DNA from 2 places in the Paraburkholderia fungorum genome. Region 2 is predicted to be linked to the other one. Evidence: riboswitches for the same ligand, from Rfam matches in the RefSeq annotation. Region 2 holds a riboswitch; the other holds the start of a gene.
What was found. Region 2 has a riboswitch for thiamine pyrophosphate ahead of thiC (phosphomethylpyrimidine synthase ThiC). Riboswitches for the same ligand answer to the same signal wherever they lie in the genome.

Region 1 (8,058 bases), 940 kb from region 2:
CCGATGTCCTGGCCCTGAAACAGGATCTGGCCACGCTGCGCGCGCACCAGACCGCCGATCAGGCGCAGCACCGTGGTCTTGCCGCACCCCGAGCCGCCCATGACCGCGACGACCTGGCCGCGCCTGAAGCGCAGATTCAGGTTCGACAGGACGAGCCGGTCGGCATAGCCGAAGTCGACGTCGCGCAGCTCGAGTAAGGTCTCGGGGGAGGAAGACACGAAACTGACAGTCCTTTTACACGGAAGGCCGAATTATAGGGCCATCATGCAAATGCTGCCGTGAAGGGCCCTGTCCCTTGACGAAGTCTGACGATTATTGCGTAAACCCTTGTTGCAGTGCAGAAACGGCAGCCGCCGGATCGGACGCTTCGGTCACGGCCCGCACCACCGCCGCGCAACCGACGCCTGTGGCCAGCACCTGCGGCAAAACCTGCAGGTCGATTCCGCCGATTGCCACCAGCGGCACCACGCCGTCCAGGAGGCGCACGTAACGGGCGAGGCGCTTGAGGCCTTGTGGCGCCGTCGGCATGACCTTTGTCGTCGTCGGGAAGACTGCGCCCAGCGCGATGTAGCTCGGCCGGAAGTGCAGCGCCTTCAGGATTTCGTAGAAACCGTGCGTCGACAGACCCAGCCGGATGCCGGCCTCGGCCAGCGCCGACAGGTCTGCGGTATGCACATCTTCCTGACCAAGATGGACGCCGTAAGCGCCCGCCTCGAGCGCCGCCCGCCAGTGATCGTTGATGAAAACCTGCGCGTCGTGCGCGCGGCCGGCGGCCACGCTACGAGCGATTTCGTGCTTCAGTTCGTCGGCGGGTTCGGCCGCTTTGTGGCGCAACTGAACCGTCTTCACGCCGAAACCGACCACCCGCTCGACCCACTCGGCGGTCGGCAGCACCGGATAGAGACCGAGCCGGTCCGGGCAGCGCGGAAACGCCTTCGCCGGTGCAGCCGGCAAGCCGGTAAGACGCGGAAAGCGTGTGATATCGGCCGGGAATGCATCGTCTGCGCGGGTTTCGTCGCCGTCGCGCCAGGCGAGTGCCAGCACCAGCGCGTCATGCGGATCGAAACCGCAATCCAGAAACGCAGCCAGCGCGGCAATCCAGTCTTCCGCCAGATGGCCTTCGAGACGATACGTCTCACCGCCCAGATGCAGCGCGGCCTTGCCTTGCGCGGCTTCGATCACGCCCGCGCCCTGCACCTGCCAGCGCGCCACCTGCTCGCCGTGCTGCTGGGCGTCGGCGATCACGATCAGGTCGCCGCCGTTCGATGCGTCCGGCGCGCTCAGGCAGATGCGCCACGGCGCGTGCGTCGGCGGCCAGTCGCCGAGACGGGCGCGGATGCGCTCGGCGGCTTCGGTGAGTTCGTCGGCTGGCGGCCAGAACAGGTCGCGGTCTTTCAATGCCAGTGTTTGCGTCATGCGGCGCTCCCGTCTTGGTGCCAGAACGGCATGCCGACCACCGGCGTGCTCGCGTGTGCGCTTTCGCGCTCGGCCATCGGCCCCGCCAGATAAGCCTGGCGGCCCGCTTCGACACCCAGTGCAAAGGCGCGCGCCATCGCATCGGGGTGCGTGGCCTGCGACACCGCCGTGTTCAGCAACACGCCGTCGAAGCCCCACTCCATCACCTGAGCCGCGTGCGACGGCACGCCGAGCCCGGCGTCGACGATCAGCGGCACGTCGGGCAGACGCTCGCGCAGCACGCGCAAGCCGTACGGATTGATCACACCCTTGCCGGTGCCGATCGGCGCGCCCCACGGCATCAGCGCTTCACAGCCGGCGTCCAGCAGACGGCGGCCGATCACCAGGTCTTCGGTGCAATACGGCAGTACCTTGAAGCCGTCCTTGACCAGTTGCGCAGCCGCTTCGATCAGGCCGACCGGGTCGGGCTGCAGCGTGTAGTCGTCGCCGATCAGTTCGAGCTTGATCCAGTCGGTTTCGAAGATTTCGCGCGCCATGTGCGCGGTCGTCACCGCTTCGCCGACCGTCAGGCAGCCGGCCGTGTTCGGCAGCAGCGGCACGCCGTGGCGCTTGAGCAGGTCGAAGAAACCGGCTTCGGCGCCGCCTTCGTTCATCTGACGGCGCAACGCGACGGTCACCATGCCGGGGCGCGCGGCGTCGATCGAATCGGACAGCGATTGCAGCGACGGATACCGCGACGTGCCCAGCAGCACGCGGCTTGCGAAGGTCTGGCCGTAGAGCGTGAGCGCGTCGGCGGTTGAAGCCGTTGCAGCAGTTTGGGGGGAAGTCATTTGCATAGTCTTTGTCTCCGGCAAGGCGTGGCGGGTTTAGCCACCGGCCACGGGTTGCACGACATCGAGCCGGTCGCCCGGCTGCAGCGCGCGCGCGGCATGCTGGGTGCGCGCGACGAAATCGCCGTTCAGCGCGACCGCGAACGGCGGACGCGCGCCGAACGCGGCGAGCGCATCGGCGACAGTCGCGCCTTCGGGCAACGACAACGGCTTCTGATTGATATGAATGTCCATGGTGTTCGAATACGGTTCAGGCAGGTTCTATCGATGACGGAAGCGGCACAGTGCATCGCGCAAAACGCCTATGACGCGCAACGCTCATGCCGGCTCCCGCGCGGAATCCAGTTGGAAAAGCTCGCTCCAGCGCGCGGCGTGGCGCCAGTCGGCGAACGCGTCGGCATCGCCCACACGGCCGTCGAGCAGCGCTGAAGCGAAACGGACGGCTTCGTCGGCGACCTCGGGCACGATCATGTAGCCGTGCCGGTACAGGCCGTTCACGCGCAGCGTCTGCGCGCCGTCCCACAGCAGCGCCGGCCGGTGATCCGGCAAAGTCGGGCGGCACTGCGAATTCAGTTCGAGGATGCGAGCCTCGCCGAAACCGGGATGCACCGAAAACGCCGCGCTCAGCAATTCGAGCGCCGAGCGCACGCTGACCGGCGACATGTCCTCGCCTTCGACTTCGGTCGCACCGATCACGTACAGATCGTTCTCTTTCGGCGCGATATACAGCGGATAACGCGGATGCAGCAGCCGCACCGGCCGCGTCAGCTTGATGCCGGGAGCGTGCACGCGCGCGACTTCGCCGCGAATGCCGCGCAAAGTGGGCAGCGCGGGCTTCGCGCCGAGCCCCCGGCAGTCGATCGTGATGCGCGCGGGCGGCAGCGCGGCATCGTCGACCGGCGTGTTCCAGTGAGTGTCGACGCCGCGTTGCGCGAGCCCCGCGGCCAGCGCGGCGAGCACCTGACGGTTATCCAGTTGACCTTCGCGCGGCAGCAGCCAGCCCTGATTGAAGCGGCCTGCCAGAGCGGGCTCCGCTGCCCCGACTTGTGCACCCGCCAGCGTCACGAAACCGCCGTCGAGCAACTCGGCTGGCGCATTCGAACGCACCCGGCGTTCGAACAGAGGCGCTTCGGTGCGATCCGCGTGATGCCAGACCACCAGCGTGCCGTTGCGCTGGAAAAACACGGGTTCGGGCAATTCCGCGAGCACTTGCGGCCAGGTGTCGAGCGAACTGGCGCCCAGCCGCGTAATCAGCAACTCCGCGCTGGCGGCTTCGGCGAGCGGCGCGAGCATCGCGGCTGCCACCCACGCTGCGGCCTGAGTGCCGGCGGCATCGCCACGCTCATACAGCGCCACGCGATGCCCCTGCCCTGCCAGACGCCATGCGACCAGCCGTCCGCTAAGACCGCCGCCGAGCACGGCGAAATCGGGTGTTGGGGAGGTGGGACGGTTCATCGTGCGCGCTCCGTCCGGTTGCCGGAGGCAACGCTGAAGCACGGCGCGTCAGCAGCGACGCGGCGAAGAGCAAAACACATATCTGAAGAATTGGCGGTCATCGAGTCCTTTCCGTACGGCAAAAATCGCACGTACCCAGGACGAAACCGGCGGGTAAAGCCGGCCGGACAACACGCGCGCACTGAATGTACGGACGCCGCCCGGCGGGGAATGGAAGATTGGTAGCTTCCGGAAACTTCCCGCGCCGGTATTACCCGGATCGGGTGCAAAGGGTCTCTCTCAGCCTCGCCGCCACGGCGTGAAAACCACGCCGCCAAGGGGCGAAGCACCCCTGTTTCGTCGAAGGTCATTAGACCATAAAACGCGCGCAGCCCGCAAACCAGCGGGCTGTCGCGCCGGCCGGAATTGATCCGGCACGCTATTTCTTTACGCGGATGCGGCCGGGTGCAACGCTCTGGCACAATGCACGAACGCATGTCGTCGAAGCGCGGCGCGAACGGCCTGTCGAGCCGCTTACGCCACGACGGCATGAGGTGAAGCCCTTAAGCGAAAATTAATTTTCGCTTAAGGGCTTCACGCCAGAATCGGACGCTCACCCGGACGCGCGTTCGTCGAGCACGACGCCCGGGCATGTACCGAGAATCCGCCGCAGAGCGGCCCCGAGGGTGGGCCAGCCTGCAAGGGAAACCCGGCACCGAGCCAACCCATCCGGGTCTGCCCAAGCGGGCCGCTCCGAACGGGCCAGCACTTCATCAGGACGCTCATGACACCGACCACCTCTGCCAGCCCCGCGCTGCCGCCAGACGAAAAAGTCTCCGCCTGGAGCCTGATCAAACCTTACTGGGTCTCCGAGGAAAAAAAAGTTGCCTGGGGCCTGCTCATCACGATCGTGGTGATGAACCTGCTTATCGTGTGGATCAACGTGCGCCTGAACCGCTGGAGCGCCGACTTCTACAACGCGCTGCAAAGCAAGAACGTGCACGATTTTCCGCACCTGCTGATGGTGTTTTCGCTGCTCGCGTTCGCCTTCATCATTCTCGCGGTGTACCGCGGTTATCTGCGTCAGATGCTCGGATTCCGCTGGCGTCAGTGGCTCACCACCCGGTACCTGAACGAGTGGCTGAAAGACAGCGCCTTCTACCGGATCGAACGCGACCGGCTCGCCGACAACCCCGACCAGCGGATCAGCGACGACCTGCAATCGCTCGCCACCAGCACGCTGTCGCTAACCCTCGACCTGCTGTCCACCGTTGTCACGCTGGTGTCGTTCATCACGATCCTCTGGTCGCTGGCCGGCGCGCTGAGCATCTCGCTCGGCGGCATGCCGCTGCAGATTCCCGGCTACATGGTGTGGGCCGCGGCGCTGTACGCGGTGATCGGTTCGGTCGTCATCCAGAAGGTGGGCCATCCGCTCGTGCCGATCAACTACCAGGCGCAGAAAGTCGAGGCGGACTTCCGTTTCGGCCTGATCCGGCTGCGCGAGAACGCCGAACAGATCGCCTTCTACAACGGCATGGAAGTCGAGAAGAAGAACGCGCACTCGCTGTTCGGCCGCATCCGCGACAACTGGTGGCAGGTGATGAAGTACACCAAGCGGCTCACTTTCGTATCCGCCTTCTACGGCCAGATCGCCATCATCTTCCCGATCGTGGTCGCCGCGCCCCGCTACTTCGCCGGCGCGTTCTCGTTCGGCGTGCTGATGCAGATTTCGAGTGCGTTCGGCACCGTCAGCGATTCGTTCTCGTGGTTCATCAACAGTTACGGCAGCCTCGTCGAATGGCGCGCTACGGTGAACCGGCTGCGCGAATTCAAGCGCGTCGTGCATGCGCCGCGTCTGAAGGAGTCGGTGTCGCCGGCTACCGAACATGGCGGCATCAACCTGCATTTCGTCGATGAAGACCGCCTCTCCACCGAAGGCCTCAAGCTCGCGCTGCCGAACGGCAGCCCGCTGTCGCGCATCCGCGATATCGCGATCGAGCCGGGTTCGCGCTGGCTGGTGCGGGGTCCGTCGGGCGCGGGCAAGAGCACGCTGATGCGCGCGCTCGCCGGCTTGTGGCCGTTCGGCGACGGCGCGATCGACGCACCGGTCAACGCGCGCATGATGTTCATTCCGCAGGTCAGCTATATGCCGATCGGCACGCTGAAAGCGGCGCTCGCCTACCCCTCGGCCGCCGACACCTATACCGACGACGAATGCCGCGAGGCGCTCGTCATCTGCCACCTGTCGGAATACGCGGATCGCCTGCAGGAATCGGGGCACTGGACGCGGATTCTGTCGCCGGGTGAGCAACAGCGTCTGGCCGGTGCGCGCGTGCTGCTGCACAAGCCCGACTACCTGTTCCTCGACGAAGCGACCAGCGCGCTCGACGCGGAAAACGAGGCGCGTCTTTATCGCCTGTTCACCGAGCGCTTGCCGAAGGCGGCGATTGTCAGCGTCGCGCATCGCGAATCGCTGGCTGCGTTCCACGAAGAAACGCTCGATGTCGAGCGTGCCGGCGAACCTGTCGCGGCATGAGCGACGCCGGCCGCGAAGCGGGCGACGTGATTAGCCCAAAGGCTGATCGCGTCGTGCTGATCACCGGCGCCGGTTCCGGTATCGGCGCGGCGCTTGCGCGTCGTATCGCGGGGCCGCGTCAATCGTTGATGTTGCACTCGCGCGGCGCCGACGATGCCGCCCGCGAACGTCTCGCGCAGGTGGCCGCCGAATGCAGCGCGAGCGGCGCAATCTGCGCGACAGTATTCGGCGATCTCGCCGAACGTGGCGCCGCGGAACATGTGATCGACCAGACGTTGGCGACATTCGGCGCGCTCGATCAACTGGTCGCCAACGCGGGACATGCTCAACGTCAGGCGCTCAATGCGCTCGATCCCGACTCATTCAGCAGCGCTTTTGCTGCGATGCCGGCCGCGTTCGCGGCGCTCGTCAAACGCGCAATGCCCGCGCTGGAAACGTCAAAGCGCGGCCGCGTGATCGCGCTGAGTTCTTTCGTCGCGCATCGTTATCGCGCGGACGCACCGTTTGCCGCGACGGCGGCGGCAAAAGCAGCGCTTGAATCGCTGGCTAAAACGGCTGCGGCTGAACTGGCGCCGTACGGCGTCACCGTTAATTGCGTGGCGCCCGGTTATACCCGCAAGGATCGCGGCCCAAGTGCCGATAACGCATCGGTATGGCAACGCGCCGCCGAAGCAACGCCGCTCGGCCATGTCGCTGAACCTGCCGATGTTGCCGCGCTGATCGCGTTTCTTCTGTCGGACGAAGCGCGTCATATCACCGGCCAGGTGATTCATATCGACGGCGGTCTCACGCTCGGCTGAGCGAACATGGAAGCGCGGCTTCGGCTTCCGAAATCATCCAGCCGACGCAGCAAAACATCATCACAAAATCCGCCTAAGCACCTCTGCCCGGCAACATCAAGAAATATCCCGAAATACCCGACAACAACTCGAAAGCATTTGCGAAGCGGGCGGGCTGTTCCGCCCTTTGAAAATGCCGCCTGGCGGCGACGATAGTCGTGCGGGCCGTACCACGTGCGGTCCGCATGTCATTCACTGCTACAGGACTCTCCGCACATGTCATCCGATCGCCGCTCCTCTGCTTTGATCCAGCGCCTTGCGCTGGCTTTCGGCTCCGCCCTGCTGCTCACCTGTGCCGCGCAGGCAGCGCAAGCCGCTCAATCGGCCGAGCCCGCCGACGTTTGCCCCGCGCTCAAACACATCGTCGACGCCACCGATTTCAAGCAGTTGCAATCGCAACCTGACGCGCGCCTGCCGGGCGTCGCAAACGGCGACGACTGCAACTCCAGCAAGCATTCCTACGATTGCCACTGGCGCGCGCACTGGCAGGCCGACGGCGTGATCAACGATCCGCTCGAGGAAATCGGCGCCGATATCGCCGCGTGCTTCCCGAATGTCGTGCACGACGTCAACACGCCGACGCGTCAGCATTTCATCGTGAAGACGGACGACCGCCGGGTCAGCGTCACCGCAAGCGTTCAGGGACAAAACGAATTGCGCCTGCGCGTGGTTCGCTAATTTCACGCTGAGTTCGCGTTCAGTTCGCGCCGACCTGGCGCTGACTTTACGCAAAACCTGTCGCTGAAAACGGCGCTAATCCGTCGCCAACACGGCGCCGAAACGCAGTCCTGAACGCTGCAAACGCTGTCGTCCGCTGCGATCCCGCTTCCTTTGACCGCCACCAGGCAACGCCTCATGACCTTCATGCCGAGCATCCACGCTTACGCTTTCACGCGAGTCCCACGGACTGCATGGGTCATGTTGCGGCGGCCCTGCGCGTGGCTGGCCATAGCCGGCACGCTCGCGTTCGGGCTGAACGGTTGCGCATGGACGCTGATCTCGG
Region 2 (8,058 bases):
GAAGGTTTTCGCGAACACGACGCCTTCCTTGCCCTTGAGTTCGGTGGTCGCCACGCCGGTCGAGATGTTCTGCGGCGAGATCATCTTGCCCATCACGCCGCCCGACGAATTGGTGGCCGCCATTAGTACAGGATTGAGATTGAGCTGGTTGGCCGCGACCACCTGCAGATTGCCGAACAGCGCATTGCCCGACGTATCGCTGCCGGACAGGAACACCGCGACCCAGCCGAGGAACGCCGACACCAGCGGAAAGAACGGTCCGACCGACGCCACGCCGAGCCCCAGCGTGTAGGTCAGTCCCGAGTAATTCATCAGATAGGCGAGGCCGACGATCGTCGCCACCGTGAGAATGGCGATCCGCGTCTGTACCCACGTATCGCCGATGGCCTTGACGAATTCACCCGCGCTCAGGCCGACTACGGCTGTCGTGATGAGCGCCGCGACCAGGATTGCGGTGCCCGTGGCAAGCGGCTGGAAGTCCCAGATCGCGCCGTACGGCGTGTTGTACAGCGTGATGAACACCGCTTTGTCGAGGCCGGGCCACGGCACCTTGATATCGCCGATCGTGAACACCTTCGCCACCGTCCAGATGATCACGACGACCGACACGATGATCCACGGATACCAGCCCTGCGCTCCGCCGATCTTCCCGCGCACTTCACCCACACGGTCGATGTTGATCGCGAACTTTGGATCGGTGGCGGGTTTCCAGACGCGCAGGAACGCGATGGTCAGGATCAGCGACACCATCGACGACAGCACGTCGGTCAGGCTGTAGTTCACGTAATTCGACGCGACGAACTGGGTCAGCGCGAAGCTCGCACCCGACACCAGCAGCACCGGCCACACGCGCAGCATGTTGCGAAATCCCGCGTACACGCCGATCACGTAGAACGGCAGCAGGAACGCGAAGAACGGCAACTGACGGCCGACCATTTTGGCGAGCTGATCGGACGGCAGATGCGTGACCGCGCCGAGCACGGTAATCGGCACGCCGAGCGCGCCGAAGGCGACTGGCGCGGTGTTGAAGATCAGCGTGAACGTGAGTGCTTCGAGCGTGGGAAAGCCAAGCAGGATCAGCAGCGAACTGGTGATCGCGACCGGCGTGCCGAAACCGGAAATCCCTTCGAGCAGCGCGCCGAACGAGAAGCCGATCACGACCAGCACGACGCGCCGGTCGTTCGGCAGATTGTCGATCATCCACATGCGGAAGGCCGCGAAGCGCCCCGAGCGCTGAGCGATGTTGTAGAGCAGAATCGCTGTGAACACGATCCACATGACCGGCCAGCACGCGAACACCGCACCCGCGAATACCGAGTTGATCGCGAGCCCGACCGGAAACTGCCACACGAAAACGGCGACCACCAGGCCGACGATCAATCCGGCGAGCGACGCCTGCCAGGCCGGTCTGCGGGCCCAGCCGAGCAGAAGCAGCACGACGAAGATGGGAAGGGCAGCGACGAGAAACGACGGCAGTAGCGAGTTGCCGACAGGAGTGAGTAGTTGGTGAAACATCACGTCTCCTTCGTTGTTGTTCGTTGTTATCCGAATCGACGCGGAGCTACGCTGGGCAGGGCGCGTCGCGATGGCAGTGTGGATGAGCATCCTCGACGCGCACGGGGAATCGCGTCGTTTTTAAGCAGATACTGTGTGTGACTTTCGAAGCATAGAGCGCTGGCCGGGCGCGTCAAGAAGGGAAACTACCGGAGGGGGCGGAGCGGCTGCCGTTGCGGATCTGCATCCTGGGTGAAGTAGATCCGCGTGGCGTGATGTGACGTGATGCGGCGTGATGTGACGTAACGCGAGCCGTTAAACGCCGTAAAAATTCAATGCCAATGATGTCCCCAGCCACCACCCCAATATCCGCCGATACCGATCGAAACCGACGGTCCGTAATAGCCGGGGTAGCCATAGCCGTATCCGTAATAGGCCGGATACACCGGCGGCGGATAGTACGCGGGATAAGCCGGCGCCACATAGACGGGCGGCGGCGCGGCGACGGCGTACGTTGGCGGCGGGACCTGCTGGACTGGCTGAACTTGTGCCTGAGCCTGGACTTGCTGCTGCGTGTCCGCCGAATCGGCCTGATCGGCGGCTTGCTGCAGGGGCAGAGCAGGTGGCGTGGCATAGGCCGGTGCGTAATAGCCGGATGGATAGTATCCATACGGGTAATAACAACCCGACAGCGTCATCGCGCAAATGGCGGCGCCGACGGCAAGACCTGCACGCCTTGCTCGCGGAAAATCTGAAAAGCAACGTGAAAGACCGCGCGATGGCCAAAGGCTCATCGCGCGATCCGTGTTGATGACGCGGGACTTCATGACGCGCTCCTGGTTAAATCGACGCCGGTACCGGGGCGTCGTTTTCCGAGCTTACGCTCCCGCTACGCGAACACGATTGCAAAAGCGTAACTGCGTATTTCGCGTCATTGCAAAGCGCGAACTGAAGCGCGCGGCCGAGGTCGAGGCAGCAGTCACCGCATCACCAAAGCCCGCTTACTTACCCACCTGATTACCGATGATGCCGCCCGCCGCCGCACCGCCTACTGTCGACAGCGCGCTACCGCCGAGCGCCGCGCCCGCTGCGCCACCCAGACCTGCGCCGATTGCCGTGTCGCGGCCCTGACGGCTCATACCGTCACATGCCGAGAGGCTCCCAACGAGCGCAACGAGAGCCGCAAGCGTGCCGAGGGTTCGAATCGATTTCATGATGTTGACTCCATTTATGTCGTTGGAAGCAGTCGTCGAAATGGACAGATAACCATGTCCCCTATGCATTTGATCTTAGCGGCGCAGTCCGTATCCGGATGTGTGCGCTTGTCAGCGGACTGACGGTTTCGTAATCAAATGTTTCCCCTGTTCAAGCATGTGACGTGCCCGCCCCGCCACAAACGGAAAAGCCCGCCGGAGGCGGGCTTCGATGCTGCAACGCAGTGACCTGGCGGGCCGGCTGGCGTAAAAAAGATAGCCGGCCCGCGATCCCTACCTTACTGCCGCTGATAGATCTCAGCGCCTTTCTTCATGAACTCGATCGACTTCACTTCCATGCCTTTCTTCAGCGCTTCGTCGTCGGTCACGCCTTGTTGCGCCGCGAATTCGCGCACGTCCTGCGTGATCTTCATCGAGCAGAAATGCGGGCCGCACATCGAGCAGAAATGCGCGACCTTCGCCGAGTCCTTCGGCAGCGTTTCGTCGTGGAATTCGCGAGCCTTGTCCGGGTCGAGGCCGAGATTGAACTGGTCTTCCCAACGGAATTCGAAGCGCGCTTTGCTCAACGCGTTGTCACGCACCTGCGCGCCGGGGTGACCCTTCGCGAGATCGGCGGCGTGCGCGGCGAGCTTGTACGTGATGATGCCGGTCTTCACGTCGTCCTTGTTCGGCAAGCCCAGGTGTTCCTTCGGCGTGACGTAGCAGAGCATCGCCGTGCCGAACCAGCCGATCATCGCCGCGCCGATGCCCGACGTGATGTGGTCGTAACCGGGCGCGATGTCGGTCGTCAACGGTCCCAGCGTGTAGAACGGCGCTTCGTCGCACCATTCCAGTTGCAGGTCCATGTTCTCCTTGATCAACTGCATCGGCACGTGGCCCGGGCCTTCGATCATCGTCTGCACGTCGTGCTTCCACGCGATCTGTGTGAGTTCGCCGAGCGTCTTCAATTCGCCGAGCTGCGCTTCGTCGTTCGCGTCGTAGATCGAACCGGGACGCAGGCCGTCGCCGAGCGAGAAGGCCACGTCATACGCCTTCATGATTTCGCAGATGTCTTCGAAATGCTCGTACAGGAAGCTTTCCTTGTGATGCGCGAGGCACCACTTCGCCATGATCGAGCCGCCGCGCGACACGATGCCGGTCATCCGCTTCGCGGTGAGCGGCACGTATTGCAGACGCACGCCCGCGTGAATCGTGAAGTAGTCGACGCCTTGCTCGGCCTGTTCGATCAGCGTGTCGCGGAAGATTTCCCACGTCAGATCTTCGGCTTTGCCGTTGACCTTTTCGAGCGCCTGATAGATCGGCACCGTGCCGATCGGCACCGGCGAATTGCGGATGATCCACTCGCGCGTTTCATGAATATGCTTGCCGGTGGACAGATCCATCACCGTGTCGCCGCCCCAGCGGATCGCCCACGTCATCTTGTCGACTTCTTCGCCGATCGACGACGTCACCGCCGAGTTGCCGATGTTCGCGTTGACCTTCACGAGGAAATTGCGGCCGATGATCATCGGTTCGCTTTCCGGGTGGTTGATGTTGTTCGGGATGATCGCGCGGCCGCGTGCGATTTCTTCGCGCACGAATTCCGGCGTAATCGCGGTGAGGCCGTTCGGACCGAACGCGCTTGCACCGAACGCCTGGCCCGGATGCTGACGACCCATCATCGCGGCGAGCTTTTCGCCGTTCGGGCCGCTCGTCTTCAGCGTCTCCAGATACTCCGCGCGGCGCTGGTTCTCGCGAATCGCGATGTATTCCATTTCCGGCGTGATGATGCCCTTACGCGCGTAGTGCATCTGCGACACGTTCTTGCCGGCGATCGCGCGGCGCGGCGTGCGGTGCAGGCCCTGGAAACGCAGGTCGGCGGTGGCGGTGTCGGCGGCACGTTCGCGGCTAAAATCGCTCGACAGACCCGTCAGCGCTTCGGTGTCGCCGCGTTCTTCGATCCACGCCTGACGCAGCGCGGGCAAACCTGCGCGAATGTCGATCTTCGCGTCCGGATCCGAGTACGGACCCGACGTATCGTAGACATAAACCGGCGGATTCTTTTCACCACCGAAGCTGTCCGGCGTGTCGGCTTGCGAAATTTCGCGCATCGGCACGCGAATGTCCGCACGCGAACCGGTCACGTAGATCTTGCGGGAATTGGGCAGCGGCGCGACGGCGGCTTCATCGACGTGGGCGTCGGCGGAAAGAAACTTCGGGTTGGCGTTCATGCGTATCTCCGTGTGTCGGCCGGAGTTGACGCGTTGACGTCTCACTCTGGCCGCTTGCAAATGCAATGTGGGGCGGCTAAGCAGGAGACGAGACGGAAGTTGTCGGAAATCGCGAGGAAATGAGGCAATAAAGCTTGGGTGCGAAATCCGTACGCTTCCCTGCGCTGGCATTATCCAGATCAGGTTCAAAGGGTATTTCTCACCCGCGCGGCACGGACCTCCAACCTCCGTGCGACGCAGGACCCCCGCGTTAGCAGCGCACACGATACACCGGCTGCCGGGGGCTTGGCAACCTGTGCAGGAGAAGTCAGCGAGTTGTCAGGCAAAGCCCGGGCGAGCTTTTATGCCGGTTTCGAAGCGGGCGGAACGACGCGCGGGGCGGTGTTTTCAATGCCGTAGGCGCGCGTCTTTGATAGCGGATTCACGACGATTTTTGCGAGCGAATCCATGTGTCGTCATGGGTTATTTCGTGTCTTATGCGCTACGAATTGCAGCGAAAAAACAGCAAAAATCACAACGAAAAGTCGTCGGCGGCTTCGGGCTGGTAGAGGATCTTGTCGAGCTTCAGCACCTTCTCCGTGCCGCTCGGTGGCGTAAAGCGGATGCGTTCGCCGCGCTTCGCGCCGAGCAGCGCCAGGCCGACCGGTGAGAACACGTTCAGCCGACCTTGCCCAAAGTCCGCATTGGGCGGATAGACCACGGTCCACGTCATCTGCTCGCCGCTGGTTTCGTCGATCAGCGTGGCTTGCGAATTCATCGTGATGACGTTGGCCGGAATCTCGCGCGCGTCGACGATCACGGCGCGTTCGAGCACGTCGTCAAGCATGTCCTGCAGACGGGCGTCGGCACCGGGCGCGGCCGCATGCTTCTCGAGGCGGGCGACGTCGAGTTCGGTGAGGTAACAGGTTTTCGTCTTTTTCACGATGGATACTCCAATTCGATCTGCATATAAGGGAACTGCGTGCGAATGAGATCGGCCCGGAGCCTGACAAACGCGGCTCGGGTGATGGAGCGAACAGCGTTAGATCGGGCGCCGGGCGGCGTGAAGCGGGAGCGTTCGGGACGGCTTGCAGGCGCGACGCGGTGCGAGATCCGCGCGCGCGCAACCGGTTGCGCGGCGCAGGCGCAAGCGGGTGAACACACGGGAAGTCGGAGAGCGCATCGTGATAGCCGGAATGTCGAAAAGAGGAGGGTGATTCACGCGCGGACAACGAATAAGGCAGCGCGATCGAAAGGTGAATGTTAGCACGGGGCGTTTGTATCTTTATTCGGCATGGCGGCGAACGGCTCTCGGTTTATCCCCGCTTTGATGCCCAGCCCCGGATCGCGCGGCAATTCAAGCTCGTTGCGGCGATGCCGTTAAAGCAGGTTTGGGAGAGGCTGTCATCCAGTATCGCGAGAGGGGGCGCTGGGTGGCGCGTGAGTAGCACAAGCGGCACAGGAGATGAGTATGACTTCGAGAACAGGGCAATGGCGGGTGTCGGCTCGGGCAGTCGCTGCAGTCACGATGGTGCTGCTGGCGACGCCGTTGACCGCATTGGCGGCCGATGGCGGGACGATCCGGTTTGTCGGCGCGATCACAGCGCCGTTGTTGCAGATAACCTCGTTGCCGGTTGCTCCCACGATGCGGTTGGAAACGGCCAATGCGCAAGCGGCGCGTCAGGAAGGCGGCATTGCCCTGACTTTCAACTCGTCGCCGGGTGTGGTGTCGGGTGCAGATGTCGCACTGCAGGTTGTCGGCGCCGGGAAGTCGCGTGATGCCGTGGCGGCGCGTTTCGTCGATACCGGGAGCCGGGTAGGCGCTGCACACGACGGGCACTACCGGGTTGGCCGCGACGGTGGGGTGTTGTCGTTATCGCCGAAGCGGGCCGGTTCGGCTACGCCGGTGATCGTCGTCATGAGTTATGACTGAATGGGCGGGCCGCTAGCCGGCCGTGCGGCCGGCTAATCGTCAGGATTGCGATTGACGCGGGCGCGTGCGAACGGCGGTGCATCGACGTCTGCAATTTCATACTCAAGCGCTGCTGACGAAAGCCGGTCAGGCGGAAAATGCTGCCTGCGCTTTCACGGCCCTGAATACAACCGGTGGCCATCCGCCGCCGTTTAAATGCAATCGGGATAACTAAAGCAAACCCGCGCCGGCATCCCGAAAAAACGCCGCAACACGCGCCCCAAATTCCCTGTTGTAACCACGCAAAAAAGTTACGATTCTTTCGCTCGACGCGGTGGGCGCTTACTGCATAATGCCGTGCGCGCCAACCTTTAGGCGCGTGTTCGCCGAGGCCCGGATTCTCCCGTTTGCCGCGGCGGTGTGGCCCCATTGGCCATCTATCGTCTTTCCGTTCCACCGACATGTCCGCCAGCCTCGCCCGTCAGACCGCATCGCCGATGCGGTATCCGCCATCCCGCCACAGGGTTTTCAGCGGGGGCGCAGCACCTCGAGCGGCATGGGCGGGTTGAACCATGTCGCTGCAATTCCCAAACCGTTTTTCGCGTGGTTTCCCGATCCGTTTGCCGCAATCGCGTAACGGTCAGATCGCGCTGGCTCTCGCCGTCGTTTATCTCGTCTGGGGCTCGACGTATCTCGCCGTGCATGTCGCGCTCGGCTCGTTCCCGCCGCTGTTGATGTCCGGGCTGCGCAACCTGTTTGCCGGCATCGGGCTGTTCGTGTTCGCCGCGCGCCGCAAGCCGGTCTGGCCGACTGCCGCCGAGGTCCGCAATGCCGGGATCGTCGGCACGATGCTGGTGGGGTTGTCGAGCGGCATGCTGGCCTACGGGATGCGCACTGTCGGCACCGGCACCGCGGCGGTGATGGTCGCGACCGTGCCGCTGTTCGCCACGGTGATCGCAGCGGTCGCGGGCCGTAAGATCGGGCGGGGCGAGTGGTTCGCGGTCGGGCTGGGGCTGGTGGGTATCGCGATTCTCAGCCACGGCGACAGCGCGCCTGGGTCGGCGGGTGGCAGTCTCGCGATTCTGTGCGGCGCGCTGTTCTGGGCGGGCGGCGCGCATCTGGCGGGGCGTCTGAAGCTGCCTTCGGACCTGTTCCTGTCGACTGCCTTGCAGATCGGCCTGGGCGGCGTGATGTCGACGCTGGTCGCGTGGGTGTCGGGCGAACGGATGCTCGAGATGCACTTCCTGCC

Region 1: linked by a shared signal. The riboswitch ahead of BLS41_RS15895 (FAD-dependent oxidoreductase) and the one ahead of thiC (phosphomethylpyrimidine synthase ThiC) in region 2 are both predicted to bind thiamine pyrophosphate.

What each region holds. Positions count from the first base shown of each region.
Region 1 is NZ_FNKP01000001.1:3,566,454-3,574,511, forward strand. Features, by position in the region: gene BLS41_RS15875 (ABC transporter ATP-binding protein) at 1-218, opposite strand, end outside; gene thiE (thiamine phosphate synthase) at 313-1,416, opposite strand; gene BLS41_RS15885 (thiazole synthase) at 1,413-2,252, opposite strand; gene thiS (sulfur carrier protein ThiS) at 2,283-2,480, opposite strand; gene BLS41_RS15895 (FAD-dependent oxidoreductase) at 2,565-3,701, opposite strand; TPP riboswitch at 3,921-4,044, opposite strand; gene BLS41_RS15900 (ABC transporter ATP-binding protein/permease) at 4,465-6,216, shown strand; gene BLS41_RS15905 (SDR family NAD(P)-dependent oxidoreductase) at 6,213-7,016, shown strand; gene BLS41_RS15910 (hypothetical protein) at 7,272-7,733, shown strand; gene BLS41_RS15915 (hypothetical protein) at 7,974-8,058, shown strand, end outside.
Region 2 is NZ_FNKP01000001.1:2,627,944-2,636,001, reverse strand. Features, by position in the region: gene BLS41_RS11555 (L-lactate permease) at 1-1,515, opposite strand, end outside; gene BLS41_RS11550 (hypothetical protein) at 1,827-2,321, opposite strand; gene BLS41_RS11545 (glycine zipper 2TM domain-containing protein) at 2,496-2,708, opposite strand; gene thiC (phosphomethylpyrimidine synthase ThiC) at 2,987-4,918, opposite strand; TPP riboswitch at 5,057-5,175, opposite strand; gene BLS41_RS11535 (GreA/GreB family elongation factor) at 5,430-5,840, opposite strand; gene BLS41_RS11530 (hypothetical protein) at 6,369-6,830, shown strand; gene BLS41_RS11525 (EamA family transporter) at 7,382-8,058, shown strand, end outside.